2 regions of the Roseovarius sp. PS-C2 genome follow, and region 1 is predicted to be linked to the other one. Evidence: riboswitches for the same ligand, from Rfam matches in the RefSeq annotation. Region 1 holds a riboswitch; the other holds the start of a gene.
The links. A riboswitch is a leader RNA that binds a small molecule or an ion and turns the genes downstream of it on or off. The one in region 1 is predicted to bind cobalamin.
Positions count from the first base shown of each region.

Region 2: it holds a riboswitch for cobalamin, as region 1 does, so the genes downstream of both, KPG71_RS04920 (hypothetical protein) here and KPG71_RS13915 (CbtB domain-containing protein) in region 1, are expected to answer to the same signal.

Region 1 covers NZ_JAHKSQ010000006.1:340,938-356,960, forward strand. The annotation lists gene KPG71_RS13865 (LrgB family protein) at 1-366, opposite strand, end outside; gene KPG71_RS13870 (CidA/LrgA family protein) at 363-722, opposite strand; gene KPG71_RS13875 (hypothetical protein) at 834-1,970, opposite strand; gene KPG71_RS13880 (hypothetical protein) at 2,186-2,578, shown strand; gene KPG71_RS13885 (GFA family protein) at 2,569-2,952, opposite strand; gene cobN (cobaltochelatase subunit CobN) at 2,987-6,706, opposite strand; gene cobW (cobalamin biosynthesis protein CobW) at 6,806-7,858, opposite strand; gene KPG71_RS13900 (DUF1636 domain-containing protein) at 7,931-8,257, shown strand; gene KPG71_RS13905 (hypothetical protein) at 8,262-8,762, opposite strand; gene KPG71_RS13910 (CbtA family protein) at 8,817-9,500, opposite strand; gene KPG71_RS13915 (CbtB domain-containing protein) at 9,504-9,668, opposite strand; cobalamin riboswitch at 9,706-9,928, opposite strand; gene smc (chromosome segregation protein SMC) at 10,190-13,645, shown strand; gene KPG71_RS13925 (hypothetical protein) at 14,096-14,689, shown strand; gene KPG71_RS13930 (lytic murein transglycosylase) at 14,702-15,868, opposite strand; gene KPG71_RS13935 (LysE family translocator) at 16,008-16,023, shown strand, end outside.
Region 2 covers NZ_JAHKSQ010000002.1:311,292-327,314, reverse strand. The annotation lists gene KPG71_RS04985 (MgtC/SapB family protein) at 1-176, shown strand, start outside; gene ftsY (signal recognition particle-docking protein FtsY) at 178-1,542, opposite strand; gene KPG71_RS04975 (lysoplasmalogenase) at 1,602-2,225, opposite strand; gene KPG71_RS04970 (NAD(P)H-dependent oxidoreductase subunit E) at 2,222-3,907, opposite strand; gene KPG71_RS04965 (hypothetical protein) at 4,124-4,522, shown strand; gene xseA (exodeoxyribonuclease VII large subunit) at 4,604-6,190, opposite strand; gene purD (phosphoribosylamine--glycine ligase) at 6,264-7,529, shown strand; gene KPG71_RS04950 (bestrophin family protein) at 7,526-8,419, shown strand; gene KPG71_RS04945 (VCBS repeat-containing protein) at 8,480-9,313, opposite strand; gene KPG71_RS04940 (2Fe-2S iron-sulfur cluster-binding protein) at 9,317-9,640, opposite strand; gene KPG71_RS04935 (peptidoglycan-binding protein) at 9,854-10,387, shown strand; gene KPG71_RS04930 (DUF1127 domain-containing protein) at 10,768-10,989, shown strand; gene KPG71_RS04925 (ArgE/DapE family deacylase) at 11,271-12,572, shown strand; gene KPG71_RS04920 (hypothetical protein) at 12,569-12,841, opposite strand; cobalamin riboswitch at 12,944-13,133, opposite strand; gene KPG71_RS04915 (ATP-dependent helicase) at 13,243-15,594, opposite strand; gene KPG71_RS04910 (alpha-hydroxy acid oxidase) at 15,715-16,023, shown strand, end outside.

The sequences.
Region 1 (16,023 bases):
CTGCGCGATCCACAAGGCTGAGATCACAGCCGTGCCGGACCCCGCAATCAACGCGCCCACCATTGGGATCAGTGCACGCCGCACATGGTGCAGGTTGCTATAAAGCGGCCCGGCAAGGGCAACGGTGGCCGGTCCCAGCATGAAGTGGACGAACTGCGCCCCCTCGAAATAGGTTTTGTAGGGTGTCCCCGTTGCCCACAGGATGCCGGCCAAAAGAAGCATGGCGACCAGTACCGGATTAACCAAAGGGTTTTGGCGACTCAGGCGATAGGCGCCGTCTCCGACAAGGTATGCCACCAATGTGGTTGTCAGCCAAAAAAGAGGACCCTCGCGCAGATATGACCAGATATCGGGCAGATCGGTCATGACCTGTATCCGGCGTTGTCTGTCAGGCGGGCGAGAGCGACAAAGGTCAATGCGCCGACAGCCAGGGCCAGAACGGTGCTGCCCACCAAGGCTATCAACAACGCCACACCGGAATCCCCAAGGGCATCCGTATGGCTGACGACGCCGACACCGGCTGGCACGAAAAGCAGTGACAGGTGCTGTAAAATCCCCTGCGATGTGGGCAGGACGCGCGTGGCCAATTCAGGCCGGATGAGGAATGCGGCCAGCAACAGGGCCATTCCGGTTACCGGACCCGGCAGGGGCAGTGACAGCGCGCGTGTCATCACCTCGCCGGTTAACTGAAATCCCAGAATGATGGTTATATTCAGGATCATTTGATTTGCTTTCTAGGCGTTGCTCAGCACGATCATAGGTCCTGTGTGCCACATGCAAAAGGGCCGCCCGGTGCGGGACGGCCCTGAATGCTTCTGATGGTGTCTGTTGAGTTATTCCGCAGCGACGGGGGCGGGGGAGACGACGCGACTGAAATGTTTGCGGTTCAGTTTCAGAACCAGCCAGATCATCATGAATTGCGCGATGATCGCGATGCCTGTCAGCCCCCAGAACGCCAGCCCGAACTTGTCGATCACACCGGCGCCCACCAGCCCCTTGTTGACGAAAAAGTGCATCATGACCGCAAAGGCGACGCCGGGACAGATCAGGGCATAAGACCCGGCCGAGGCTTTCTGGCCCGAAATGAACTCGGCCCAATAGCCCTGCCTCTTCAGCACCAGCAGGCCAAGGGCGAGGAACAGGACTTCGATTGCCAGCAGACGGGACAGGAAGATCAGTGTTTCACCGGGTGTTCCGTGGGCGTCAAAGACAACATGCAGACCGTGGTTCTGGCGCATGAACAGGATACCCAGAACGGTCACGATAGGAACCACGACCATCAGGGTCGGTCCGGCCTCTTTCGCGGTGCCGTGATGCAGCATCGAGTTGAAGCCGGTGATCGCGGCGACCAGCGTGTAGATGATCGCGGTGACCCCGAAAAAGGTGCTCAGTACAAGGCTGACACCTACCGTCACGGTGTTGCCGCTCATGGCCGACGGGGCGGCCAGGCCGACGCCCACCATCGAGATGGCGAACGCGGGCAGAAGCTGTGCAAACGAGTTGTGAGCGGTGACGTCGAAGATGCCGCCCTGTGTCAACACGCGGCCCAGAAAACCGCCGATCAGTCGCAAGGCCCAGATTCCGAGGCCCAGAAAGGCCAGTAGTGCCATCGGGAACAGGTATTCCACGATACTCCAAAGGCCAGGCACGAATACCAGCCCGACAATGAAGCCGACATTGATCGTCATCGCACTGGCCAGCGGCGCCGCCAACAGGGTGGTTTCGCCGTTGCTTTGGCGTAGTGCCACGTAGCTTTCGGTCTTCTGGAAGGCGCGTAAGGCGGCGACGTTCCAGATCAGCAATTTGACGTTCAGAAAGGCCATCGCCGCGATGCCGATCAACGCAATCACGATGCCGGCCTGCAAGGCCGGGCCACCCGAGGCCAGGGCGCCGGTCACGTCCTCGAACACCGGTACGGGACGGCCTTGGTATGGGACCCAGAACATCAGGTACATGAAGAAGGTAACCACCAATCCCCCCGCGCCAAGAGACGCGAGAAAGTAAAGTGGCGAATATGTGTCAGCGGGTCGTGTGGTACATTGCGTCATAGGTGGCTCCTGCATTCACATAGTGAATTTGGAATGTATGATACATTCTGGAAAAATTATGTATCTGGGGTGGAATGTCGCGGAGAACCCAGGCTTGCGCTAACGATTTGTTAACCGACTATGCGCATGTTGCCGTGATGTTGCGTTACTCGGTGCTTTTGGTGATTTGCCTGCTCGTCGCAGGTTGCAACACGCCCGGCCCCGCGTTTCGCGGGGCCGAGCCCATACGTATATCGGTGTATCAAAGCACCTTTGACGTGCGTGTGGATGGTGACCGGGCACAGGCGATCCGGCTGAATATGGAATGGGCGCCGCGCCCCGCTGTTGTAGCGCCTCGCGCAGTGGCCGCGATCGAACGGGTCAGCGGTTGCGCCGTCAGTCGGCTGGAGGGCGATCAGGCGGTCTTCGTGGCCAGACTGGATTGCGGTGCCGGGTCGCCGCCAAGGCCGATTTTCCCGCTGGATCTCGAATGCGATGCCTATGACCTGAAAGACGGGTACGGCGCGTTGGAATGCCGCCCTTATCCCTGAGGGCACCCCGGCAGCGCTTCGGGAACCCACGACAGCCGCTCGTCCGCGTGAAAGACTTCGTCGGGTGACAGCGTGTCGGGATCGTCCAGCAGCACCGCATGAAAATGCATCTCATCCGGCTCGCGGTCTGAACGGTAGGCAACCGAGCTCCCGCAGGTTGCGCAGAAATATCGGTGGTTGCCGGGCGAGGATTCATAGTGTTTCGGCTCTGCCTCGGTCCACTGCCAATTGCCGTCGGGGTGGCCGACAAACGTGACCAAAGGTGCGCCTGTCGCGCGGCGGCAACTATCGCAATGGCAATGTCCGATCCAGTTATGGCCGCCGTCCAGCTCGAACGTGACTGCGCCGCACAGGCAATGACCTTTTCGTATCATGGGTGCCTCCTTGCCCGTTCTCGGCCCCGCTTGATCATGGCGTGCTCCGGCCTTTCACTACCGCCTCGATCCGTGCGCGCGCCGAGTTCGAGCGCGGCATCCACATGCCCCGTTCGATTGCCTCGTGCAGGCGCAGTGCGATTTCGCGCAGGGCGGGGGCGTTGTGCTCTTCGATGAAATCGCGTGTGTTTTCGTCTTCGAGAAACGCCGCCTCGACCATATCGAAGTGATGGCTGCGTACCGCGCCGGTGGTGGCTGCGAAGGCGAACATGTAATCCACTGTCGCCGCGATCTCGAACGCCCCTTTGTAGCCGTGCCGCTTGATCCCTTCGATCCATTTCGGGTTGACCACGCGTGATCGGATCACGCGCCCGATCTCGTCCTCCAATGTGCGGATGATCGGGCGTTCCGGACGGGAATGGTCGTTGTGATAGATCGGCCGGTCCTGCCCCTGCAAGGTGCTGACCGCCGCCGCCGCACCGCCCTCGAACTGGTAATAATCATCCGAATCCAGCAGGTCGTGTTCACGGTTGTCCTGATTTTGCACGATGGCCTCGGTCTGCCGCAGACGGTTTTCAAACCCTTCGCGGTCTGCGCGACCGTCCTCCTGTGCGCCATAAGCATAGCTGCCCCATGTGAGGTAAGCCTCTGCCAGATCGGCCTTGTCGGACCATAACCGTTCGTCGATCATCGCCTGTAGGCCCGCACCGTAGGCCCCCGGCTTGGCACCGTAGATGCGCGTGGTGTTGCCTTCGATCCGGGCACGGCTGGCGGCGGGGTTCAAATCCTCGGGTTCATCCATGTTCATCACCGCGCGCGCGGCGCTGTCGAACAGCGTGATAAGCTGGGGAAAGGCATCACGGAAAAACCCCGAGATGCGCAGGGTGACGTCCACGCGCGGGCGGCCAAGCACCCTTTGCGGCAGAACCTCGAACCCGGTGACCCGCCGATTGGCGGCGTCCCATTTCGGTTTCACCCCCATCAGGGCCATGGCCTGCGCGATATCGTCCCCGCCCGTGCGCATGTTGGCGGTGCCCCATGCGGTCAACAACATCGTGCGGGGCCAGTCACCATGCGTTTGCAGGTGCTTTTCGATCAGCAGATTCGCCGATTTCCACCCCAGGGCCCAGGCGGTGGGCGTAGGCACGGCGCGGCTGTCCACGCTGTAGAAATTGCGCCCGGTAGGGAGCGTATCCAGACGCCCGCGTGTCGGTGCGCCCGACGGAGCAGGCGAAACGAACCGCCCCGCAAGGGCGGTCAGTAGCCCGCGCCCCTCGTCAGGGCCACATGCGTGCAGGATCGGAAGAACCTTATTGTGCAACTCTTCCAGCACCGGGCGCGTCTGCTGGAACTGTTCAGGCGCTTCTTCCCAGTTGAACGCCTGTTGCGCCAGCAATTCCAGCCGCTCGACCGTGTCGCCGTTGCTGCGCCAAGGGCCGGCGTCCAATCCCTCTAGGATCGTATTACGCGGGCCGTCATAGGGGGTGGCCATATCACAATCAAGCGGGTCGATGGATACATCGCAATCCACTGCCAAGGCCCGGATCAGCGAAGCCTCGCTGCCTTTGCCCTCGCCGCGCGGAACGCGCAACAGGGCGATGGCCAGATCCCGCTCTTGCTCGCCTTCCGGAGACTGCCCGAGTATATGCAACCCGTCGCGGATCTGCGCCTCCTTCAACTCGCACAGATAGGCATCCAGCTTGGCCAGATCGGTTTCGTCGTCGTCCCCGGTCAGGCCGACATCCTTGTCCAGCCCCGTGGCCGAACTCAGCGACAGGATTTCCCGGCGCAGATAGTCGATGCGCCGCGGATCGACGCCCGCCGCCTCGTAATACTCATCGACCAAGGCCTCCAGATCCTTGAGCGGGCCATAGGTTTCTGCGCGGGTCAGGGGCGGGGTCAGGTGGTCGATGATCACGGCCTGCGCACGGCGCTTGGCCTGCGTGCCCTCGCCCGGATCGTTGACGATGAACGGATAGATATGCGGCATCGGTCCCAGCACCGCCTCGGGCCAGCACTCCTTTGACAGGGCCAATGCCTTGCCCGGCAACCACTCGAGATTGCCGTGCTTGCCCATATGCACGATGGCCTGCGCACGGAACTGGTGGCGCAGCCATATGTAGAAGGCCAGGTAATTATGGGGCGGGACCAGGTCGGGCGAATGGTAGGTGTCGGACGGGTCGATATTATAGCCGCGCGCAGGTTGGATGCCCACGACCACATTGCCGAATTCCAGAACCGACAGGGCGAAATGGCCGCAATCCACCTCGCCGGGGGTATAGAACGGGTCCGCTTCGGGCGGACCCCACCGGCTTTCCATGGCCTCGCGCAAACGCCACGGCAACTGGCCATACTCGATCTGGTATTCGGCCATCGACAGTTGCACGCCGCCCCGCCGCCAAACGCGGTCGGTCAGCCAGTTGGTCGGCCCGGCCATGACCGCCTGCATCAGCGCATCGCTGTCTTCGGGGGCGTCGGTCACCCGATATCCGGCCTCTTGCAGCAAGCGCATCACATGCACCGTTCCCGCAGGCGTATCCAGCCCCACGCCATTGGCCAGCCGCCCGTCCTTGTTGGGATAGTTCGCCAGCACCAACGCAACCTTGCGCTTGTCTTCGGGCGTGGCACGCAGGGTGGCCCAGGTCTTTGCCAGTTCGGCCACGAACTCCACCCGGTCGCCTTGTGCACGGTAAGTGGCGATGGGACACTCGGTTGCATTGTCGAAAAACGCCTCGCCCTTGAAGCTGACCGCGCGGGACAGCACCCGGCCATCGACCTCGGGCAGGGCCACGTTCATCGCGATGTCGCGGGCCGAAAGCCCGGTCAGCCCGTCGGCCCAGGCCTCTTCGCCAGAGCCGGCCAATACCACCTGGAACACCGGCGCCCCTTGGGTGGCTGGCATGGTCAGGGGGTTGTCGGGGCTGTCATCGCCCGTATGGGGCGATCCCACTGCAAAAGACGTGCAGTTCAGGATAACCGAAGGCGGCGCAGCGCCAAAAAGATGCTCCAGCGTCGCGACCGAAACCGGGTCTTTCAGAGAGGCCACAAAAACGGGCAGGGGGTTCAGACCGGCGCGCAGCAGCGACTTGACCAGACGGTTGATCGGGTTCAGTCCCGCGCCTTGCACCAACGCCCGGTAGAAAACCAACGGCACGACTGGCGCGCCATCTCTCCATGCCTCCTGCGCCGCCAACAGATCGGCCACGCCCGCTCCGGGCCAATAGACCCCGGCACGCAACAGCGGGCTGGCAGCGGCGGGCTTTTCGTCACCCTCCAGCATCGCGCGGGTGTAAGACAGGAAATTGATGGCATTCTCGGGGCCGCCTTCGACCAGATAGGCCCAAAGCGCATCGTAATCCGCATCGTCCACGGTGGACAGGCCGCGCAGTTCCGCATCGGGTTTGTCGTCGCCGGGCAATAGTGCCAGCGGGAGGCCTGCCTCGTGAAGCCGTGCTGCGTACTGCTCGGCCCCGTATTTCCAGTACCCGACGCCGCCCAGTACCCGCGCGATCACCAGCCGGGATTTCGTCGCGCAATTGTCCAGATGCAGGTCGACCGACATCGGATGCTGTAAATGGGTCAGGTTGGTCAACCGCAGCGTCGGGGGCGTCTCCATCTCGGCCCGCGCCCCGGACAGCGCGGCCAGTTCCGTGTCGGCAGCCGAGACGAACACGACATCCGCCGGGGTCTGGCCAGGATCGACGGGCTCTTGCCCGTCGTCGATCTGTCCCGGAGTGGCGGCAAGCAGGTGCATGAGGAGTCAGCCTTTCGCATGCGGCGGTGGCGCGTCATTGAGCGTTTGCGCCGGAAAAGAGCCAGGGCGCACAACGCCCGGCCTGTCACAGAGTAACCGTCAGGCAGACAATGCCCGTTCGATGGCGGTCCGGTCCAGCCCCGATTGCCCGATGACCACCAGCCGGGTTTCCCTCGGGTCTGTGCCGAACGGGCGGTCGAAATAGCTGTCGACGCGCGGACCCACGGCTTGCAGGGTCAGGCGCATCGGCTTGCCCGCGACGGCGGCAAACCCCTTCAGGCGCAGGATATCGTGTGCGCGGATCACTTCGGCAACCTGCTCGGCAAAGGTTGCCGGGTCACTGATCTCGGGGCGGGTGACCACGAAGGATTCAAACTCGTCGTGATCGTGATCATGGTGGTGGTCGTCCTCCTCATCGTCATGATGATGGTGATGCAGCTCGTGACGGGCGTCCATATCCGTTTCGGCACCTATGCCCTGCCCAAGCAACACATCGACAGGCAACGCGCCCATGGTCGATTTGACCACCTGCACGCCATCGCGGCTGTCATCGCGCAATTGCGCGACAAGGGTCGTGGCCTCGTCCTCACCCAACAAATCGGCCTTGTTCACCACGATCATGTCGGCGCAGGCCACCTGATCGGCGAACAGTTCGGACAGGGGCGTTTCGTGATCGAGGTTCTCGTCCTGCGCGCGCTGGGCATCCACCGCGGCGATGTCATGGGCGAACCGGCCTTCGGTCACGGCCTTGCCATCCACCACCGTGATCACCCCGTCCACGGTGACACGGGTGGAAATCTCGGGCCAGTTGAAGGCGCGCACCAGAGGTTGGGGCAAAGCCAGCCCCGAGGTTTCGATCACGATGTGATCGGGAGCATCTGCGCGCTCCAGTAGTTTTTGCATGGTGGGGATGAAATCCTCGGCCACCGTGCAGCAGATACACCCGTTGGACAATTCCATCACGTCGTCCTCGGCGCAGCCCTCGATGCCGCAGCCCTTGAGAATGCCGCCATCCACGCCCAGATCACCGAATTCGTTGATGATCAGCGCGATGCGCTTGCCATTCGCGTTTTCCAGCATGTGACGGATCAGCGTGGTTTTTCCGGCACCCAGAAATCCGGTGACGACGGTTGCGGGTATTTTTGCGGGCATCTGGTCAACTCCTCAGAAGGGCTTGTCAGCAGGGTGGCCTTGGCCTAGGGCACCCGTGAAAGGACGGCGCATATGCACCGGATCGTGGTTTGTTCAACATGCGAGGGGATGGACGGCAAGGGCTTTGCCGCCCGGCTGCGCGTTGCGCTGGCGCAACGGGGTCTGGCGTTCGAGGTGCAGGACCATGCCTGCATGTCGAATTGCGCTCGGCCCCTCTCGGTGGCCTTTGCGGCACCGGGCAAGGCCACGTATCTTTTCGCCGATATCGACCCCGCGATTGACCTGGACGATACACTGGCCTTTGCGGCCATGTATGCCGATTGTGCCGATGGCTGGATCGAAGACGCCCGCGATGCGGGACGCTTGCGATCTTGCCTCGTGGGCCGGGTGCCGGCATAGGTCATCATTCGATCACCACCTGCGCTGTGGCCTCGATCGGTTCGCCGTTGCTGACCAGTTGGGAATGGTCGTTGGTATATAGCGCGACACGTATGTCATGGGGGCCTACAGGCAAGGCCTGAAGCTGCATCCAGGGACCATAGGCGCGCGCGACCTTGATGCCATCCACATAGACATGCGCGTGTCCTTTCCCCGGTACGTGCGGGCCGTTGACGCCTTCGGGATCGAAGGCAAACCCGGTCACCTCGATATGCAGGTTGCGGCTTTGGGTTCCATCGGGATGCAAGGCGATCCTGAGCGTCGGGACAGGGGTGCCCGCTTCGACCATACGGGAATGATCGTGACCGTTCATATCGCCCTGGCCATGATCATGCGCGGCATGATCGTGCACGTCGTCACCATGATGATGACCTTCGAGCTGCACCCCGGTGCCCGCCGCAAGAAGAAAGCCGAAACCGGTTCCGAAAAACAGGCCGATCAGCAGGAAGACAAAGGTCCGAGGCATAAGAAAACTCGTTTATGGGGCCCCGACGGATATCCGCCGGGGCCGGTTAGAGGATCAGGCCGACGCCTGTTCTTCGCGTTGCCAGAAGTAACCGGCGAACAACCCAAGCAGTGCCCAGGCGAAAAATCCGATGCCAAGGGCACGCGCAGCAAGGAGCGCGGCGATCTCCGGCGGAACCGGGCCCGAGAACTCACCCGGATGCGGTGCGCCGATGACATGCGGCGCCAGCAGCAGGATGGCCGCCGTGCTCCACATCAGCCAGCCCTTGCCGAACGCGATCAGCGCAAGCGCGCAGGCCGTTGCCGCTACGGTGCTCCACCACCAGATCTGGCGTAGCGCCACATCGGCAGCCGCCACGCCCGGCACTTCGGGCGGCAGCGAAATTGCCGGTGCAAAGTGGATTGCGACGAATCCCGCAAGCCCCCAGAGAATCCCGGTGCGTGCCGTGATGGCAACGCCCCGTGCCTCTGCAAGTCCCATCGCGGCGATCAGCAACAGCGCGTAACCCACGTAGATGAGCGCCGTGAACAGAATGCTCAGACCGTCGCGCACAGGGTCGAACCCCGGCAGTTCAGGATTGGCGCTTACCGCGTCGGCGCCGAAATGAATCAGATCGCCACCTTCATATAGCTCTGCATGGAGCAGAACCGGCTGCACGAAAAAAAACTGCAACGCGGCCGCACTCAGCCCCGCGCAGAATCCAGCGAGCAACGCGCTGGCCAGAATTTTCTGAAACATGGTTCAGTGGCAGGGAAAGCCGGTGGCGTGGCGCACGTCATGGGCGGCATCGTGCAGGGTCGAGGCCTGAACGTGCCCGGCGATCGTGATGATGCCGAGGCCCAGTATCATGGCGGTCACGAACGGCAGAACGGAAGATTTTGCAGCGGATTGAACCAGTGCGGTCATTGTCTTTTCTCCTTCTTCGCCTCTCACCCGAGGCGGCGGGTTAGGTCCATGCGATGGCTGGTCTCCTGGCTTGCGGGTCGTCGCCGTGCTGCCGCCTTCCCAAGGTGTTACCCCCAGTGGCATTGTGGCAGTGGCTCTCCGCTTACAGTCGCGGGGGCGGCTGACGGTTAAGCGCCCTGTTTGGGTCCGCTGTCACGTCATTCCCAATTCTTCCCGGAACGCTTTGCGCTCATATGGGAACCATTGCCCCACCAATCTGCCCGGAGGACTCGAACCCGTCAAGGTCGATTCCGACGGCCTGCCGCCCGTCTGCGCCATGGCGGGGAAGAAGGGGCGACACCTGCACCGGCCTCGTCAACCTGGTCCGGGCAAGGCCGATGAAAGGCAAGGAATGGCCGAATTTCGCATATATCTTGTGGATAAGTCCCTCTGTGTCCCCATATCGTGGGGTTTGCCGTTGACAGACGCCCCGGCACCCCGTCACATTTTCAGAACGACGGAATCACACGCCCGAGGTGCCCTTGCAGTTCTCCAAGCTAAGACTGACCGGCTTTAAAAGCTTCGTCGACCCGACGGACCTGCATATCGCGCACGGTCTGACCGGGGTGGTGGGGCCGAATGGCTGTGGCAAGTCGAACCTGCTGGAAGCGCTGCGTTGGGTCATGGGGGAAAACCGCCCCACCGCCATGCGCGGCGGCGGGATGGAAGACGTGATCTTTGCCGGCGCCGCCTCGCGCCCGGCGCGCAACTTTGCCGAAGTGGCGTTGCAGATCGACAACTCGGACCGTCTGGCGCCGTCCGGCTTCAACGACAGCGACGTTCTCGATGTCGTGCGGCGGATCACCCGTGACGTGGGTAGTGCCTACAAGGTCAACGGCAAGGATGTGCGCGCACGTGACGTGCAGATGCTCTTTGCCGACGCCTCGACCGGGGCGCATTCGCCCGCGCTGGTCCGGCAGGGGCAGATTTCGGAACTGATCAACGCCAAGCCCAAGGCCCGCCGCCGCATTCTGGAAGAGGCCGCCGGGATCTCGGGCCTCTATCAGCGTCGGCACGAGGCCGAACTGAAACTGAAAGGCGCCGAGCAGAACCTGACCCGCGTCGATGACGTGATCGAACAACTGGCCGGGCAACTGGCGCAACTGGCCCGGCAGGCCCGGCAGGCCGCCCGCTATCGCGCTATCGGCGAAGAGTTGCGGCAGGCCGAGGGGTTGTTGCTCTATCGTCGCTGGAAAGAAGCGGATTCTGCCCGTGCCCGCGCCGACGAAGAGCTGCGCGATCGTACCACCGCTGCGGCGCAGGCCGAATCCGCAGCACGCGAAGCCGCCAAGGCCTGCGCCAGGGCCGAGGATGCCCTGCCGCCCCTGCGCGAGGAAGAGGCGATTGCCGCTGCCATCCTGCAACGCCTTCAGGTGCAGCGTGATACCCTGAACGAGCAGGAGCAAAACGCCCGCGCGCGGATCGAAACCCTGCACAGCCGGATCGAACAGTTGGGCCGAGATATCGACCGTGAATCGGGCCTGAACCGGGATGCGGGCGAAACCATCGAGCGCCTCGAGTGGGAGGCCCGCGAACTGGCCAAGGCCAGCGAGGGACAGTCCGACAAGCTGGCCGCGGCTGCCGAAGCCTCGCACGAGGCGGCGCAGGTGTTGCAGGATCGCGAAACCGATCTCAGCCAGTTGACCGAGGATGTCGCGCGTCTTGCAGCACGGCATCAATCGGCGCAGCGATTTCTGGAGGACAGTCGCAAGACCCTCCATAAAAGCGAGGCCGAGGCCGAGCGCGCCCGCAGTGCGGCGCAATCCGCCAGGGATGCGCTGGCGCGCGCCGGGCAGGATTACGAGGCTGCACAGAGCGCCGAAACCGCCGCGCTCAAGGCTGCCGAGGCCGCCGAGGAAACGCTGAACGCCGCTGAAGCCGCCCGCGCCGAAACACAGGCGCGCGAAACAACCGCGCGCGCCGAACGCTCCGAAGCCGAAGGCGAGGTCAACGCCCTGTCCGCCGAGGTGACTGCATTGGCGCGGCTGGTGGATCGTGACACCGCCGAAGGCGGGCAGATCCTTGATCGTTTGCAGGTCGAGCAGGGCTTTGAAAAGGCGCTCGGCGCGGCACTGGCTGACGATCTGCGCGCTCCCGAAGTGGACGAGGACGGCCCCTCGGGCTGGATGGTTCTGCCGGGGTATCAGGCCGCACAAACCCTGCCCGAAGGCGTGACCGCGCTGACCAATCACGTTTCGGTTCCCGAAGTGCTGGCGCGGCGCATGTCCCAGATCGGTCTGGTCGAGGCCGAGGATGGCCCGCGCCTGCAACCCTTGCTCAAGCCCGGTCAGCGCCTCGTCACCCGCGAGGGCGATCTGTGGCGGTGGGACGGATACAGGGCCTGGGCCGAGGATGCGCCATCGGCCGCCGCGTTGCGCCTGCAACAATTGAACCGGCTCGAAGAGCTCAAGCAGGAACTGGCCCATGCCACGGCGCGGGCCGAGGGGGCGTCACATGCCCATGAAACCCTGCGTGCGAAACTGGCGGACCTGGCCGAGGCCGACAAGCAGGCCCGCGAAGCGCGCCGCGCCGCGGATACCGATCTCAATCAGGCCAACCGCGCCCTCAGCCGGGCCGAGGCCGACCGCAATCTGGCGCAATCCAAGCTGGAATCGATGGGGCTTGCCGTCACCCGCCACGAGGAAGAGGCGCTTGCCGCCCGCCAGCAACTGGCCGAGGCCGAAAAGGGCGTGCAGGATCTGGGTGATCTCGATGCCGCGCGCGCCGAGGTCGAAGATGTCAAGATGACGGTCGAAGCCGCGCGGATGACCATGATGGCCCGACGGTCGGGACATGACGAATTGCGCCGCGAGGGCGAGGCCCGCACCCGGCGCGCGCAAGAGGTCACCAAGGAGATCAGCGGCTGGCGGCACCGTCTGGAAACCGCCGAAAAGCGCAGCGCCGAACTGGCCGAACGCAAGGCCGCCTCCGAGGACGAACTGGCCGAGGCCAACGCCGCCCCCGAGGAAATCGCCGCCAAGCGCGCCGAATTGAGTTCGGAAATCGACAAGGCCGAGGCCCGTCGGGCCGAGGCTGCCGATGCTCTGTCCTCTGGCGAAGGGGCTGCGCGCGAAGCCGTGGCCGCCGAGCGCGATGCCGAGCGCACCGCGTCCGAGGCGCGCGAAGCCCGCGCCCGGTCCGAAGCCCGCGCCGATGCCGCCCGCGAGGCTCAGGCCTATGCCGCCGAGCGCATCGCGGACGATCAGGAGACCACGCCCGAGAACCTTCTGGAGCAGCTGCAGGCCGATCCCGAAAAGATGCCGGCCTCAGAGGCGATCGAGGCCGACGTGAACCGCCTGAAACGGCAGCGTGATGCGCTTGGCGCGGTCAACCTGCGCGCCGAGGAAGACGCCCGTGAGGTACAGGAAGAGCATGACTCGCTGGTTACCGAAAAAGCCGATCTCGAAGGGGCGATCCGTGAATTGCGCAACGGGATCGCCAGCCTGAACCGCGAGGGGCGCGAACGCCTGCTGACCGCATTTGAGCAGGTGAATTCCAACTTCGCCATGCTGTTCACCCATCTCTTCGGCGGCGGCGAGGCCAATCTCGTCATGGTCGAAAGCGACGATCCACTCGATGCCGGGCTCGAAATCATGTGTCAGCCGCCGGGCAAGAAACTGGCCACCTTGTCCCTGCTGTCGGGTGGTGAGCAGACGCTGACGGCGCTTGCCCTGATCTTTGCGGTGTTCCTGGCTAACCCCGCGCCGATCTGTGTGCTCGACGAGGTCGATGCGCCACTTGACGATGCCAATGTGGGCCGGTTCTGCGATATGCTGGACGAAATGTGCCGCCGCACCGAAACCCGCTTCCTGATCATTACCCACCATGCCGTCACCATGAGCCGCATGGATCGCCTGTTCGGCGTCACCATGGCCGAGCAGGGCGTCAGTCAGCTGGTGTCGGTCGATCTCAAGAAGGCCGAGGCGATGGTGGCCTGATCACTCTGAGTTTTTCGTACAATTTAACCTTTCCTTCAGCGCCGGGGCCGATGTTCAATTCGCTGTGAACCTTCGCAGCGGAAGGAGGTGGTCAGACTGACCGAAAGGAACTTCCGAAAATGGATGGTCGCGATTGCAGCGGGAACGCTGGTGATTGCCGTCATCCGGCTTTGGATAGGGCGATGACGCCCTGACAAGGAAAGACCCGGCAGAGAAGCACCTCTGCCGGGTCAACTGTTCAGTGGAAAAACTGACAGAACTTCCGATATGCTCAGCATGATGCGTAATCCTTGCCAAAAAGTAAAGAATACCGCGCGTATCGTGGTTAACGCCGCTGTTTCCTTCCCATCACATCCGCGCGGGTTCTCGCCGGGCTGTCTCGACATCCGCTGATGCGCCCGATAGCTCTTTGGGATGACGCAGTGTTACCCGTTCAGGACGATGCCACCGATGCCGCTTTTCTTGCGCTTTTTTGCTTTTCTCGGCCTTGTGGCCCTCGCCGCCTGCGGAACGCCGCGCCCCGATGGCCCGCCGCTGCCCGGCACCGCGCAGGATGTGGCGCGGCTCGAACAGGCGATCCTTGCCCTCGGCCCCGAGGTCGATCCGGAAGAAGCGCACCGCGCCGCGCGTATTTCTTATGAACATACGCACCGGCTGGCATTGGAATATCAGATCACCGATCCGCCGATCATCCATAACACCAAGGTCAATATGGGCGTCAAACCTCGCGGCCTGTGCTGGCACTGGGCCAAGGACATGGAAACCCGCCTGAAACAAGAGGACTTCCAGACGCTGGACCTGCATCGCGCCATCGCCAACGCCAAGAATCCGATTCTGCTGGAACACAGCACCGTGATCATCAGCCGCGGTGGCGATACCCTGTATGACGGGATCGTACTGGACCCCTGGCGCGAGGGGGGTGTGTTGTTCTGGTCCCCGACACGCGACGATCATCGCTACACCTGGCACCCCAGGGCCGAGATTCTGGCCTGGAAGCTGGGCCATGACCGCGCTCAGCAATTGCTGGCGACCTCAGGAAACTGATCCGCCCGACCCTCAAAGCCTGTTCAGCAAATCCCGTGTCGGCCATGCGTCGGAAGGCAGCCCCAGTTCCTGCTGGATGTCCTGCACGGCGGCGCGGGTGCCCGCACCGAGGATTCCGTCGATCTCGCCCACGTCATAGCCCCGCGCGGCCAGCTTGCGCTGCAAATCCTTCATCTGCGCATCCGACAACCCTTGCGCGGGAGTGCCCGCATTGAACACCGGCGCACCCTCCAGACGGTTGGCGAAATAGGCGGCGGTCAGGACGTAGACGAAACTCTGGTTCCATTCGAAATAGACTCGGAAATTCGGATAGGCCAGAAAAGCCGGGCCGTTGCGCCCCTGCGGCAGCAACAGGCTGGCGGGCAGGTCGCTTGCGATCTGTCCGTGTCGGGCCTGCACCCCCATCCCCGCCCAGTCCGAGGCAGGTTTCACAGTGCGCAGCCCGGTTTGCGCCCAGTCCATCCCTTGCGGCAGCGTCACCTCCTGCAGCCAGGGTTCGTTCGGACGCCAGCCAAGCTCGCTCAGCATCTTTGCGCCCGACATCAGCGCATCGGGGGCCGATGTTTTCAGGTTCACATGCCCGTCGCCATCGCCATCCACCCCGTTGTCCAGAATGTCGCGCGGCAGCATCTGCACCATGCCGATTTCACCGGCCCACGCCCCTGTGGTTTTGGCCGGGCTGAAATCCCCCTTTTCGAACAGTTCCAGCGCGGCAAAAATCTGCGGGCGGAACAATTCGGGGCGACGGCAATCATGCGACAGCGTGACCAGTGCGTTCAGCGTGTTGAAATCCCCCTGAACCGCGCCGTAATCGGTTTCGAACGCCCAGAAAGCCAGCAGGACACCGCGGCTGATGCCGTACTCGCGTTCGATCCGCTCGAAGGTCGCATCGTACTGCTGCGCCAGTTGCCGGCCCTTCTGCATGCGGTTCGCGCTGATCAGGCGGCGGGCGAAATCGACGAAGGGCATCTGGAATACACCCTGCCTGCGGTCGGCCTTGATGACGGCGGGATCGTGCCGCACGGGCGCGAAAAACCGTGTCACGCTGTCGGGGGCATGGCCCCGTGCGATGGCCTCTTGTCGCAACGCATCGACAAATCCGCCGAAATTGCCGCCACAGGTTTGGGCGCTGGCAGGCCCTGCAAGGCAAAGGGCAAGAAAAAGGGGCAACAGGCGCATTGGCGTACCTTCGTGTCGGATCGATTCACGAGGCAGCCTATTGGATCGTCCCGCAATCCGAAAGCGCACGATCCGGGTCGCCCTGCGCCACGCTTCGCGGGCATTCTGACGCTCTCGCATACTACCGCCCGAGGCTATGATGATCGACTGGACCC
Region 2 (16,023 bases), on a different contig from region 1:
TGCACAACATCACGACCGGCGCCTCCATGTGGCTGGCCGGGGCCATCGGCCTGGCTTGCGGATCGGGGCAGATTCCACTGGCCGTCATGGCGACGCTGATTGTGCTGGTCGTGCTGCTGGTGCTCAGATTGTTCGAAAAATGGCTGGGCACCAACGACCCGACACCCCCGGAGTGACTCATTCCCGCTCCAGCCCCGTCAGCGCGGCGGCGAACTCTTCGGGATCGAACGGGGCAAGATCGTCGATCTGCTCGCCCACGCCAATGGCGTGAATGGGCAGACCGAACTTGTCGGCCAGCGCCACCAGAACCCCGCCCTTGGCGGTGCCGTCCAGCTTGGTCATGACCAGGCCGCTGACATCGGCGAGTTTCTGGAAGGTCTCGACCTGGCTCAGCGCATTCTGGCCCGTCGTGGCATCCAGCACCAACAGCGTATTATGCGGCGCGGTTTCGTCTTTCTTGCGTATGACGCGGACGATCTTGGCCAGTTCCTCCATCAAATCGGCGCGGTTCTGCAAACGGCCCGCCGTGTCGATCATCAACAGATCGGCCCCATCCGCCTGCGCCTTTTCCATCGCGTCAAACGCCAGGCTCGCCGGGTCCGAACCCTCCGGCGCGGTCAGCACCGGCACTCCGGCGCGATCGCCCCAGATTTGCAACTGCTCTACCGCTGCGGCACGGAACGTATCGCCCGCTGCAATCACCACCGATTTCCCGGCGGCCTTGAACTGGCTGGCCAGCTTGCCGATCGTCGTGGTCTTGCCCGATCCGTTGACCCCCACGACCAGCACCACCTGCGGCGTCCTGGGATAAAGCGGCATGGGCCGCGCCACAGGCTCCATGATGCGGCTGATCTCCCCGGCCAGAAGCTCCTTGATCTCCTGCGTGGACAGTTTCTTGCCCATGCGCCCCTCGGCCATGTTGGCCGTGACGCGCAGGGCGGTATCCACGCCCATATCGGCGGTGATCAGCAACTCTTCCAGCTGTTCCAGCATGTCGTCATCCAGCACGCGGCGAATAACGGTCTTTCCTTCCTTGCGTCCCAGAAGACGGCCCAGAATACCCGGTTTTTCCGCCCTGGCCGTAGAGACATCGCTTTCCGGCGTCTGAACGGGAATTTCCAGAGGCGCAGGCGTGGGCTGCGGTTCGGGCGCCCGGACCGGGGCTTCCTGAGGGGTGGCATCCGGCATCTCTGCTGGCGCGGGGCCGGGAATTTCCGAAGGCGGCGCAGGCACTTCCTGCGGGCGCGGCTCGGGGGCCGGTTGTGGTTGCGGCGCCGGTTCGGGGGGGGGTACGGGCATCGGCTCCGGTTGCGGCGCAGGTTCAGGTGCGGGCTCGGGTTCCGGTTCCGGTTCGGGCACCGGTTCTGGCTCCGGCGTCGGCTCGGGGTCGGGTTCGGGGGGCGTTTCCGGCTCAGGCTGTGCGGGGGCCGGGGTTTCGACCTCCTCCTCTTCACCGCCGTCTTCGATGATCGCATCCAGACCGTCCTCGATTTTCGACGACGACTTGAACAACCGATCCTTGAGTTTCCTGAAAAACGCCATGCGTCCCCCACACCGATGCTTTTCTTTCACCTAATGCGGAACGGCGGCAGATGGAAGCCTCAGCCAAGAACCGCCCAGAGGATCAGCCCCTGCGCGCCGTAATACAACACCCACAAGGCCGGGCTGATAATCCGGTGCAACGGGTTGGCCGGATCGAGGCGAAACAACTGAACGGCCAAAAGCGTATCCGACGCAATGAACGCCCCCGCCCCGATCAATGCCACGTTCAGCCCGCCGGGAAGCGTCAGCGCGGCCAGCCCCATCAGGGTGATCAGCACCACGTAAACCCGCACCGGCCATTTCATGTCGCCGGTATGGGGGGCCAGCCAGATTTCCGACGCGATCGCATAGAGGATCAGCCCGATTGCGGGCAAAAGCGGCGGCAGCCCGCTGCCCAACCCGGCAAACAGCGCGATATAGGCGACATGCGCCAGGGCGAAACTGCACAGGCCAATCAGAAAGGCGCGCTCGCCCGACCGCGACAAGGCCAGATCGCCAACCGCGGACAGGGCCAGGGCGCACACCAGCAAGACAGGGGCCCCATGCAACGATGCCAGCACGGCAAGCGCCCCGATGGCCCCAGTTTTGATGGCCGAACGCAACAGCGACGGGTCACAAAAACAGAACCATCCCCCATAGAGCAGAGCGGTGACTCCGCTGACAGAGGTCAACAGACCGATCATATCTCGTCAGGGAAATGCTTCATCGTCAGGCGGATCGGGTTGGGCGCGGCCTGCCCCAGTCCGCAGATCGACGCATCGCCCATCGCCTGGCACAGCTCTTCCAGCAGCGGTTGATCCCACCTGTCGGCCTGCATCAGCTTGACCGCCTTTTCGCAGCCCACCCGGCAGGGCGTGCATTGCCCACAGCTTTCATCCTCGAAGAACCGCAGCATGTTCAGTGCCGCCTGTTTCGCGCTGTCCCGATCCGACAGAACGACCACGGCCGCCGACCCGATGAACGTGCCATGCGGTTGCAGCGTATCGAAATCCAGCGGGATGTCGTTCATCGACGCAGGCAACAGCCCCGAGGACGGACCGCCCGGCTGATACGCCTTGAAGCTGTGACCGTCCACCATGCCCCCGGCGGCCTCGATGATATCGGTAATGGTCGACCCGGCGGGCAGCAGATGCACCCCCGGATTTTTCACCCGCCCCGACACCGAATAAGAGCGCAACCCCTTGCGCCCGTTCTTCTCGACACCGGACAGGATCTCGCCGCCCTCGCGCAGCACACGCGCCACCCAATAGAGCGTCTCGACATTGTTCACCAGGGTCGGGCGATCGAAAATCCCCACCTGCGCCACAAAGGGCGGCCGGTGACGCGGCAGGCCGCGCTTGCCTTCGATCGATTCGATCATCGCGGATTCTTCGCCGCAGATATAAGCGCCCGCGCCCCGGCGCAGTTCGATATAGCCCGGCCCAACGATCCCGGACCGTTCCAACGCGGCGATTTCACGGCGCAGGATGTCCAGAACGGCAGGATATTCGTCGCGCATATAGATAAAGCAGGTTTGCGCCTCGACCGCCCAGGCGGCGATCAGCATTCCCTCAAGGAAAACATGCGGTTGCCGCTCGAGGTAAAAGCGATCCTTGAAGGTGCCCGGCTCGCCCTCGTCACCGTTCACGGCCAGGTAACGCGGCCCCGGCTCGGCCCGCACGAACCCCCATTTACGCCCCGACGGAAAGCCCGCACCGCCAAGCCCGCGCAGGCCCGCATCCAGCAATTCCTGCTGCACGGTCTCGAAATCCCCAGTCTCGCGCAGCCGGGTCAGCACGTCATAGCCCCCCTCGGCGCGATAGGCCTCCAACGCCTCATAATCCGGCACATGCGCATGGGTGTCGCCCGCCGCAATCGCCGCCTGCACCTTTTCCGGCGTGGCGTGGTCGATATGGTTATGGCCGATCTCCAGCACCGGCGCGCTATCGCAGCGGCCCATGCACGGCGCGCGCAGCACCCGCACCTGCGCCGGGTCCAAGCCCTGCTCGAGCGCTTGCTGCAACTGTTCCGCCCCCGCCAACTCGCAACTCAGCGAATCGCACACCCGGATCGTCAGGGCGGGCGGCGGGGTCTCGCCCTCTTTCACCACGTCGAAATGGGCGTAGAAACTCGCCACCTCGTAAACTTCGGCTTGTGCGATGCGCAGCGCCTCGGCCAGCGCGCGCAAATGGCCTGCGGACAAATGGCCGTATTCGTCCTGAATCAGGTGCAGGTACTCGATCAGCAGATCACGGCGCAGCGGGCCGTCGCCCACAAGGGCGCGCAGATCGTCCATCGCCTGATCGTCCACCTGGCGGCCCTTGGGCGTGACACGCCCCTTGCCCTTGCCCGACTTCCAGACGCCCTTGCGATCATCCAATGCCATTTGCCTATCCCCTGATCCGGTTCGAGCCATCAGATAACGCCCCGGCCATCCATTCGCCTGATCAAAAGCGACACCTGCGCTACTGGAAGCGTTCGCACGGAGGCGAAATCACATACGGTGTTTCCTATAATGCGCATATCCGGGCCATTCTGCCTACCCCCGCTCAACTGTTGCAAATATCTGGCCTGCGCGCGATCTCTCTGCCAGACTGGCCGCATGAAACGAACCGCACTGGCCTGTTGCCTGCTCCTGTCCGCCGCGCCCTTGCGCGCCGATCCGATGATGAGCGCCGAGGCGTTCGATGCCTACACCCGTGGCAAGACCTTTTACTACGCCAGTCAGGGCGCGCCCTATGGGGCCGAGGAATACCTGTCCGACCGCCGCGTGCGCTGGTCGTTTCTGGACGGCGAATGCAAGGACGGGCGCTGGTTCGAACAGGACGGGCTGATCTGTTTCGTCTACGAAGACCGCCCCGAACCGCAATGCTGGAGCTTCACGCAAAGCGCCTCGGGCCTGATCGCGCGGTTCGTGTCGGAAGACAGCGAAACCGAACTGTACGAAGTCGAGAAAAGCGCCGAACCACTGGAATGTCCGGGCCCTGAAATCGGCGTTTGAGCATCACATATGCGATCTCAAATACGCCTCCATCCACATCCATAGGCAAAATTCTTACAGAAATCGAACAATTCAGGCCATTCAGAACAAACTGCCCTGATCCGGCGGATCGGCTTTCGGCTTGGCCGGTTTCGCGGCCTTGCGCGCGGGTTTTGCCCCCGAGGTTTCGTCCCCGGCGTCCCGGTCCAGTGACAAACGGCCATCGGAAAACTCGATTTCCAGGGCCTCGGCCTTCGCTGCCGCAACCTTGGTCGTCACGACACCGCCATCGCCATACACCACCGCATAACCCCGCTTCAGCGTCGCCTTGTAGCCAAGTGTTTCGCGCAGCCGGTCCAACCCGTCGATCCGGTCGCGCCACCCCTTGGTCTGCCGCGTGGCCGCATCCGAAAATCGTTGACCGATCTGCCCAAGCTGCACCTTCTTCTGCGCGATATCGCGCTCGATGGGCCGCAGAGTCAGCCGGTCAGCCCGGCGATCCAGCGCCTCGCGCTTGGCGGCAACCCCGCGCAGCAGCGCCGGATCCAGCCTTGCGCCCCAGGATTTCAGCCAATCCTGCCGCCCGCTCAACCGCGATTGCAACGTGCCGGGGCGCAAAGCGCCCGATGCCTCGTAGAGCCGCACCCGGCGGGTCTGCACCGTACGCGTCAACGCGGCAGGCAACCGATCCGACCACGCATCGAGACGCTGGCGCGGCCCGTCCAGCAGACGCTCGGGGCGGGGCAAGGCACGCGCCAGATCGCGCAACCGCTGGCCACGCGCCGTAACCCCCGAGGTCAGCGCATGGGTCAGACGCGCCTCCTGATTATCCAGCCACGCCAGCAGGTCCAGCCGCACCGGAACCGCCAGTTCCGCCGCCGCCGTGGGTGTCGGCGCGCGCTGATCGGCGGCAAAGTCGATCAGGGTCGTATCCGTTTCGTGCCCGACGGCGGAAATCAGCGGTATCTCACTGGCCGCAGCCGCGCGCACCACCGATTCCTCGTTGAATCCCCACAGGTCCTCGATACTGCCCCCGCCCCGCGCCACAATCAGAAGGTCGGGACGCGGCAGCGCACCGCCGGGCGTCAGCCGGTTGAACCCTTCGATGGCGCGCGTCACCTCGGGTGCGCATTTTTCGCCCTGCACGGCAACGGGCCAGATCAACACCTTGCGCGGAAAACGATCCCGCAGCCGGTGCAGGATATCCCGGATCACCGCCCCCGAAGGCGAGGTCACCACCCCGATCACCTCGGGCAGGAACGGCAGGGGGCGCTTGCGCTCGGGCGCGAACAGCCCCTCACCGGCCAGTTGCGCCTTGCGTTTTTCCAGCATGGCCATCAGCGCGCCCATGCCCGCCGGTTTGATATCCTCGATCACGATCTGATAGCGCGACTGCCCCGGAAACGTGGTCAATCGGCCTGTGGCCACCACCTCCATGCCTTCCTCGGGCTGCACCGACAGGCGCGATGCGACCCCTTTCCAGATCACCCCGGCCAGCACCGCACGATCGTCCTTGAGGTCCAGATATACATGCCCCGAGCGCGGCCGGCTGACGCGCCCGACCTCGCCCTTGACCCGGACATGGGCGAATTCGCCCTCGATCACGCGTTTCACAGCCCCCGAAATCTCGGAGACTGAAAATTCCGGGGCGTTTTCGCCTTCCATGCGGTCGTCGATCAGATCGGACATGCCTGCGCCTTGTGTCTGCCTGCGCGCCACCTTAGAACGCCTGTCAGGCAAGGCCAAGCAGGAGAGTGGCGGCATGAATATCCTGATCCTCGGTGGTGGTGGGCGCGAACATGCGCTGGCCTGGGCGGTGATGCAGAACCCCAAATGCGACAAGCTGATCGTCGCGCCGGGCAATGCCGGGATCGCGCAAATCGCCGAATGCGCCAGCCTCGATGTGGAAAACGGCGCGGCTGTGGTCAATTTCTGCGAGGCCAACGCCATCGACTTCGTCATCGTCGGCCCCGAGGCCCCTCTGGCCGCAGGCGTCAGCGACCGGCTGCGCGATGCCGGGCTGCTGGTGTTCGGCCCGTCGCAGGCAGCAGCGGAACTGGAAGCCTCGAAAAGCTTCACCAAGGCCATCTGCGATGCGGCAAACGCCCCCACGGCGGCCTATGCCCATTTCACCGATGCCGAAGCCGCCAAAGCCTATGTCAAATCACAGGGCGCGCCCATCGTCGTCAAGGCCGACGGGCTGGCCGCCGGCAAGGGCGTGATCGTGGCCGAAACCGAAGATCAGGCGCTCGCCGCCATCGACGACATGTTCGGCGGCGAGTTCGGCGCGGCAGGCGCCGAGGTGGTGATCGAAGAATTCATGACCGGCGAAGAGGCCAGCTTTTTCGTGCTCTGCGACGGTGAATCCGCCCTGCCCATCGGCACCGCACAGGACCACAAGCGCGTCGGCGAGGGCGACACCGGCCCCAATACCGGCGGCATGGGGGCCTATTCCCCCGCCCCGGTTCTGACCGACGAGATCGCGCAAAAGGCGCTCGATGAAATCGTCAAACCCACGCTGGCCGAAATGGCCCGGCGCGGCACGCCCTATCAGGGGGTGCTTTATGCCGGGCTGATGATCGAAAACGGCCAGCCCCGTCTGGTGGAATACAACGTGCGCTTCGGCGATCCGGAATGCCAGGTGCTGATGATGCGCCTCGGCGCGCAGGCGCTGGACCTGATGCAGGCCGCCGCCGAAGGGCGGCTGGCCGAAACACGGGTCAACTGGGCCAACGATCATGCCATGACCATTGTGATGGCCGCCAGGGGCTATCCCGGCGCCTATGAAAAGAGCAGCGTGATCAAGGGGCTGGACAATTGCGCCGAGGACAGCTTTCACATGGTCTTTCACGCCGGAACATCCGAAAAGGACGGGCAGATCCTGGCCTCGGGCGGTCGGGTGCTGAACGTCACCGCACGCGGGGCGTCGCTGGAACAGGCCCGCGACCGCGCCTATGCCATGGTCGACCGGATCGACTGGCCCGAAGGATTCTGCCGCCGTGACATTGGCTGGCGCGCGCTTGGATGATCCTGCGTGACAAACCGGGCATCATGCAGTTGCTGTTTGCGCTGCGCGGCTCGGTCCTGCCTGCCATCCTGCCCCGCATTCTGGGCATGTCCCTGATCGCGGCGGGGCTGGTCGCAATAGATCAGCATGTTTTCACCCTCGTTCATACCAGCCCTGCGGCATTCGCCGTATTCGGTGTCGCGCTTTCGCTGTTCCTCGGCTTTCGCAACAACGCCGCCTACGAACGCTGGTGGGAAGGCCGCCGATTATGGGGGCAGCTGGTGGCCGACATGCGCGCATTGCCCCGCGAAACCGAACTGTTCATCGAAAACCCGGCCCGGCGCGAGCGCATCCAACGGCTGGCACTGGCCTTTATCCATCACCACCGCATCCAATTGCGCGGTCTCAGCGACCACAGCCGCGTGAATGACTGGTCCGCCGAGACCTTCAGCGACACGCCGCACCCGCCTTGTGGCGTGCTGAACAGAATGACCCATGAATTGCAGGCCGCCAGGGCCAAGGGCGAAATCGACGGATTCGGCCTCAGGGCGCTTGGCGAACGGATGGCCAACATCGCCCTGGCGCAGGCCGGATGCGAGCGGATCGCAACCACCCCGCTGCCCTATGTCTATTCCTTGCTGGTGTTCCGCACGACCTATCTTTATTGCCTGCTGCTGCCTTTCGCGCTTATGGACACCGCCGGCTGGATGACACCGCTTTTCGTCTGCATGGTCGCCTATGTGTTCTTCGGTCTGGCCGAAGTGACCGAGGAACTGGCCCATCCCTTCGGGGAAACGGTGAACGGCCTGCCGCTGGACGCCATGTGCCGCACGATCGAAATCAGCATGGCCCCGCATCTGGGGGTCGAGGCCCCGCCGCCCGTGAAGCCCGACAACTATTACCTGAGCTGACGCATGTATATCGCGGGGGCCAACCCCCGCACCCCCGGAGTATTTCCGGAACGGTGAAGATCAGCGGCAGGATTGTGCGGCGCTCATGCTGTCCGGTCCGGTATAAGGACCGAGATCGCGCGCGATGACCCTGCCCTGCGTCAGCCCGACGCCCATGACCCTCGACCAGTCGCCCGAGGCCACGATCATTTCGGCGCGCGACCCGCATTCCCGAATCCCGCCGGGAATGAAATCCCAGCCGATCTTGTGATTGGTGAACCCGGCTCGCTCTGCCACGGGAACGAGAGCCCCATCGTCATAGCGCCAGATGCGCAGGGTTTTCGCCAAATGCGGACGGTCGATATAGGCGATCTCGATCGTCCCGTCGCCATCCAGATCGGCCGCGCCCACCGGGGCCAGCCAACGATGGGCCTGTCCGATATACGGCGTATGGGCCAGCAGGGTGAAATCCCGCCCCGGCGCACGATAGCCATAGATTTCAAGTCGCGCCCCATAGCGGACATGCGAGGCGACGACGATCACCTCGTTGCGCCCGTCGCCATCGAGGTCCGCCAGCCTTGGGCTCGTGTCTTCGAAAACCCTGTCGGGCCCGGCAGATACGGAATCACAAAACGCCGCCTTGCCCTGGCCCGGCGGCACGATCCCGACATATAGCGCCGTCGCCTCGACGCTATCGCCCAGAACCCCGTGATCATAGGCCGTGCTGCGCCCGGCGAACCACGCAAGCGCAACGGGCCGCTGCGCCGATCGCGCGACGGAGCTTCCGGGCGGTCCCTCTGTATGGATACATCCCCGGCCCGATCCGCGCGGCTTGGTCACATCCTGCGCGGCAAGCGGGGTGGCGGCACTGACGAACAGCGCGGCAAGGCCTGCAATCGCTGGCCCCGTCCGCATCGTTCAGATCTGTTTCTCGGGCATCCGGACGATCAGCCCGTCCAGCGCATCGGTAACCTTGAGCTGGCAGGTCAGGCGCGAGCGTTCGGGATCGGGCTCATAGGCGAAATCCAGCATGTCCTCTTCCATGTCGTCCTTGGCGGGCAGCTTATCCACCCAGGCCGGATCGACATAGACATGGCAGGTCGAACAGGCGCAGGCACCGCCGCAATCCGCCTCGATGCCGGGAATATTGTTGTCACGCGCGCCTTCCATCACGGTCAGGCCATTGGCCACATCGACCACATGTTCGGTCCCGTTATGCTCGATATAGGTGATCTTCGCCATGAACTCCTGTTCTCCCTTGATGTGGCAGACACGCCCGTTACCTAGACAAGCCGACCCCGCCAGACCAGCCCCATTTGCGACCTTTCGGGAAAAGAGATGCGACAAAATCCGCATATTCTCACTTTGTTCCCCAACGCGCACCGCACAGCCCGGCTTTCCTGCCGGGCCCAAAACCGCTAGGGTATTGCAAAACAACGCCTCCGAGGCCCGAGCATGATCTCCCGCACCGCCTTTCCCGCCTTGCTGGCCTGTGGCTTGCTGATGGCCTGCAACCCGGACGTGCCGTCGGCGATGAATGACCCCGAGATCGTGCAAACCCTGCAAGAGGCTCCTCCGGGTGCGCCCCCCGGCACCTGTTGGGGCAAGGAGACCGCCCCCGCCGTGATCGAGACCGAGACCCGGCAGGTCCTGCTGCAACCGGCGCAGGTTCTCGACGACGGCACGGTGCTCCAACCCGCGATCTACAAAACGGAAACCCGTCAGGCGATCCTGCGCGAACGCAAGGTGACGTGGTTTCAAACCCCCTGCCCCCGCGAACTGACCCCCGATTTCATCGCCTCGCTGCAACGGGCGCTCAAGGTGCGGGGTCACTACCGTGGCCCGGTCACGGGCCGCATGGAGCCCCGCACCCGCGCCGCCATACGCGCGTTTCAGGCGCCGCAGGGGCTCGATTCGGGCATCCTGTCGCTTAAGTCCGCCCGGCAACTGGGCCTTGCCGTTGTCGAAGACCCGCTGTCCCCCGGCTGAGCGTCGCATAACGCCGGATTCGGTCCGGGCAGGCCCATCGATTCGCACATCCTTTCGCAGTTGCCGCATGGCAGTGTGATCGAAATGCCACAGCCGTCCGGTGGCCGATTTCCCGCAATCGTCCCGAAACCGCCTGCGCTCTGTGCGCTCCGCTCAACAGAACGGCGCACGGATCGGCCTTGCGCATATGGGCGTTCGCCAACCGCCAAAATTATCGAATGATCGCTTAACCTTAGGTCAGCCTTTCTTATGCATTTTCTGCATAGCAGCATTGATCACGCGGGGTATTGTGCACACGCAGCATCGGCGTATCTTGAGGTCAACAGCAAGACACACACACACCCAAACGGTGTTCACCACTTAAATTCGGACGCAAGACGATGACTTTCGCAAACTACACCCGCGCAACGGAAACCGGCCTCGGACTGGAAATCAGTGCCGCTCTGCATCACCTGATGCAACGCTTTTCCGACTACCGCATCTATCGCGCCACTCTGAACGAGTTGCAGAACCTCGACGACCGTTCGCTGGCCGATCTCGGCCTGCACCGCTCGGGCCTGCGCTCCGCCGCACTGGAAGCCGTATACGGCATTCAGAACTAAAGATTTTTCGAGTTCAGGTGCTTCTCTCCTCCTCCCTGAAGCACCTGTCAATGGCGGCGGCTCCCCTCCTCCTCCCTTAGGAGCCGCCGCCCTAAAGACCCGGGTCACATCCAGACCCAAAAGATTGCGATAGGCCCTCTCCTCCTCCCTGGGCCGCTCGTAAGATGGAACGGCGGCGCCTCTCCTCCTCCCTGGCGCCGCCGTTTTCTTTTTGTGCCAGACACTTGACGGAGAGTGGCCCAACCTGCTCGTATCCCGGTGAACAGCACGGGACAGCAAACATGACCCTTTCCGCCGACACCCCTTCGATCCGTCAGGCCATCATCGACGCCGTCGCCGATGGTTTTGAGCGGCAAACCGAATTTCTGGCCGATTTCACCCGCATCCCCAGCACACGCGGACAGGAAGACCCCGCGCTCGACTTCATGGCCAAGGCCCTGAAGGAGCGCGATTGGGACGTGGATGACTGGAGCGTTCCGACAGCCGCACTGCGGGACCAGCCGGGATTTTGCGATTGCAACGGCGAGGTCACGCATATCCGCTCGGTGGTCGGCACACTCGACCCCGGCACCGGCGGCGGGCGCTCTCTGATACTGCAAGGCCATCTCGATGTCGTGCCCGAAGGCCCGCATGAAATGTGGGCAACGCCGCCCTATGATCCGCAAATCCGCGATGGCTGGATGTATGGGCGCGGCGCGGGCGACATGAAGGCGGGTAAGGTCGCGGCGCTGTTCGCCGTCGATGCCCTGCGCCGGGCGGGCCATGCCCCGGCGGGCCGGGTGCATTACCAATCGGTCGTCGAAGAGGAAAGCTCGGGCCTCGGCGCGCTGTCCACCCTCGCGCGCGGCTATCGCGCCGATTGCGCCTTCATCCCCGAACCCACCGGTCTCGGGCTGGTGCGCGCGCAGGTCGGCGCGATCTGGTTCCGCCTCAAGGTGCGCGGACGGCCCGCCCATGTGGCCTATGCCGGCACCGGTTCCAGTGCGATCACCGCCGCGATGCACCTCATCAACGCGCTTCAGGACATGGAGAACGACTGGAATGCCGAAGCCGCCAATCACCCGCATTACCGCGAAGTCACGCACCCGCTGAATTTCAACGCCGGTATGATCCGGGGCGGCGACTGGACCTCCAGCCTGCCCGCCTGGTGCGACGTGGATTGCCGCATGGGCCTGCTGCCCGGCGATGACGTGGAGGCGCGCCGCGCGCAAATCGTCGATACCGTCGAAAAAGCCGCCGCCGCCCACCCCTTCCTGCGCGACACCCCGCCCGAAATCGAATGGACGGGGTTCATGGCCGATGGTTACGCGCTCGAAAACGCCGACGCCCCCGAGGCCGCGCTGGCCCGCGCCCATGCCGCCGCCACAGGGCAGGCCAAACCCGAGGATCAGTCATGGACAGCCCTGACCGACACGCGGTTTTACGGGCTCTACCACGGCATCCCCAGCCTGTGTTACGGCCCCGAAGCCGACAGCATCCACGGCTTTGACGAAAAGGTGAATCTCGCCTCGATGCAACGCTGCACCGAGGTGATCGCCCTGTTCATCGCCGACTGGTGCGGATTGCGACCAATAGGGGGTTAATGCAGGGCCAGCGCCCGCCGCCTGCGGCGCACCGGGCGCGCCGCGCCACCGCTTCCGGCCTGTTTCAGAAACCCGACAAAGGCCTGCGCCGCCGGGCTGACCGCATTGCGCGCCTCCGGACAGTCCAGTGCGACCTGCGCCGCCCGTGCGGTCACCGCGTCCGGTTCGGCGAAAACCCATTCCAGAAATCCCATGCGCGCCACCGCCTCGGCCTCGGCCCCGGTTGCGTCGCTGGTTTCCAATCCGCTCAGAATGCGGCCTGCACTCATTTCGTTCACTCCTTCGGCCACACCCCGGGCCGATCTGGGGCAAAGGACCATGTGAACGAAACGAAACCGGACGCCGGTTTCCCCCGTCCGCACCGCCCTCCGCAGCTTGACGTTGTCCAAGGCTGGTTTCCGGGCTTGGAGAGATCGGATGCAGCGCCTTCCCGGACCTGTTCACGCGTCCAGTGGCCTTGTGCCGCATCCCCCATCCTTACCGTTGCGGGGGCAGCGCCGGAGTTTCACCGGCTTCCCAATTCTCCCGCATTATGCGGGCACCTCGGAGTTTGAGAGTGCCCCGGAACGCCGAGTCGCGCAAGCTGTGAAAACGCCATTTCCGGCCGGCCACCGACACGCCGCAACCCTCGTCCGTTTCGAAATATTCCGCGCGGCTTGTGAGAACGGGATCAGAACGGCACGTCGTCCGTGCCCATGACGAATCGCGCCACCACTTTCTTGACGCCCGCCTTTTCAAAATCGATCTCCAGCTTGTCGCCCTCGATTCCGATGATCGCGCCATAACCGAATTTCTGGTGAAACACCCGCTCGCCCACCGTATGAGCGCTGACGGCCTGCGCGTCGATCACGCTGGATTTCGCCCCGCGCGGCTGGCTGGCGGGCCGCTCGGCGGCACGTTCCTGCAACCGCCGCCACCCCGGCGAATTATAGACATTGGCCTCGGCCACGCGCTGCTCCAGCCCGCTTTGCGCCGCACCGCCCGCCGCCGCGCCATAGTCCCCGCCATACAGCCCCGGCGGGGTCAACACCTCGACATGCGCCTCGGGCAATTCGTCGATAAAGCGCGAGGGCAATTGCGATTGCCACTGCCCATAGACCCGGCGGTTCCCGGCAAAGGAAATCGTGCAAAGTTCCTCGGCCCGCGTGATGCCCACATAGGCCAGCCGCCGCTCTTCCTCGATACCTTTCAGCCCGCTTTCGTCCATCGAGCGCTGCGAGGGAAACAGCCCATCCTCCCACCCCGGCAGGAACACGGCGGGAAATTCCAGCCCCTTGGCGGCGTGCAGGGTCATGATCGACACCTTCTCGCCCTGCTCGTCGCTTTCGTTGTCCATGATCAGGCTGACATGCTCCAGAAACCCGCCAAGGTTCTCGAACTGCTCCAGCGCCTTCACCAGTTCCTTGAGGTTCTCCAGACGCCCCGGAGCCTCGGGCGTCTTGTCGTTCTGCCACATCTCCGTGTAGCCGGATTCATCTAGGATGATCTCGGCCAGCTCCACATGGCTGAGGTCCGCATCGCCCGTCATCCGGCCCCAGCGTGACAGGTCCACCACCAGCTTGCCGAGCGCCTGCGCGCCCTTGCCCTTGATCGCACCCTGCTCCACCGCCAGGGCCGCGCCATTCAGCAACGACACGCCATTCTCCCGCGCGATTCGCTGGATCGTCTGCTGCGCCTTGTCGCCAAGCCCGCGCTTGGGCGTGTTCACGATCCGCTCGAAGGCCAGATCGTCTGCAGGGCTGACCACCAGCCGGAAATAGGCCATGGCGTCGCGAATCTCCATCCGCTCGTAAAACCGCGGCCCACCAATCACCCGATAGGGCAAGCCGATGGTCAGGAACCGATCCTCGAAGGCGCGCATCTGGTGGCTGGCGCGCACCAGAATCGCCATCTCGTCCAGCCCGATGGGCCGCATCCCGCGTGTGCCGCGCTGCATCGCCTCGATCTCTTCACCGATCCAACGGGCCTCTTCCTCGCCGTCCCAATGGCCGATCAGGCGCACCTTTTCGCCCTCGGGCGCGTCGGTCCACAACTCCTTGCCAAGCCGCCCCTTGTTGGCCGCGATCACGCCCCCCGCAGCCGCCAGAATATGCGGGGTCGAGCGGTAATTCTGCTCCAGCCGGATCACCGTGGCGCCGGGAAAATCCTTCTCGAAGCGCAGGATGTTGCCCACCTCGGCCCCGCGCCAGCCATAGATCGACTGATCGTCGTCCCCCACGCAGCAGATATTCCTGTGCCCCCCCGCCAGCAGCCGCAGCCAAAGATACTGCGCGACGTTGGTATCCTGATACTCGTCCACCAGAATATAACGGAACCAGCGCTGATACTGCGCCAGCACATCCGCGTGCTGCTGGAAAATCGTGACCACATGCAACAGCAAGTCACCGAAATCCACCGCGTTCAGCTCACGCAGGCGGGTCTGGTATTGCCGATACAGCGCCGGGGCCTTGCCATCGAACGCCGATGCCTCGCCGGCAGGCACCGTATCCGGTGTCCACGCACGGTTTTTCCAGTTGTCGATCACCCCCGCCAATTGCCGCGCAGGCCAGCGTTTGTCGTCAATGCCAGCCGCCTGAATCAACTGCTTGAGCAGGCGAACCTGATCGTCGGTGTCCAGAATGGTGAAGTTCGATTTCAGATCGACCAGTTCCGCATGGCGGCGCAGCAGTTTCACGCAGATCGAATGGAACGTGCCCAGCCACGGCATTCCCTCCACCGCCTCGCCCAGCATCCGGCCCACGCGCTCTTTCATCTCGCGCGCCGCCTTGTTGGTGAATGTCACCGCCAGAATCTCGTTCGGACGGGCCGAACCGGTGTTCAGCAGATGCACGATACGGGTGGTCAGCGCCTTGGTCTTCCCGGTCCCCGCCCCGGCCAGCATCAACACGGGGCCATCCAGCGCCTCGACCGCCGCGCGCTGCTCGGGGTTGAGATCGTCGAGATAGGGCATCGGCCGCGCCGCCAGGGCGCGCGCGGACAGGCTGGCGCCGTCGAAGGCGTCGGATTCGTCATAACTGCTCATGCCGCTCAGGATAGCGCGGGTTAAATTCGAGTTAAAGAGAATGTTCAGGGATTGTTCCAAGGCCTTGCGCCTCTCCGTCCCGGCACTGGACAATACCGGGGACGCGCTTACAGTCGCGTCATGGATCTGCATTCCCGATACCCCGCGCTCGGCGACCTGCGCGCCCGCGCCCGCCGCCGCATCCCGCATTTCGTCTGGGAATATCTCGACAGCGGCACAGGGTCCGAGGCCACGACCGCCCGCAACCGCCGCAAACTGGACGAGGTTCTGCTGATGCCCTCGGCCCTGCATGGTGAGGTCGCGCCCGACCTGTCGGCGCAGCTGTTCGGCCACACCCTGCCGCTGCCCTTCGGCATCGCGCCGCTTGGCATGTCGGGCATGATCTGGCCGGGGGCCGAACACCTGCTGGCACGCGCCGCGGCACAGGCG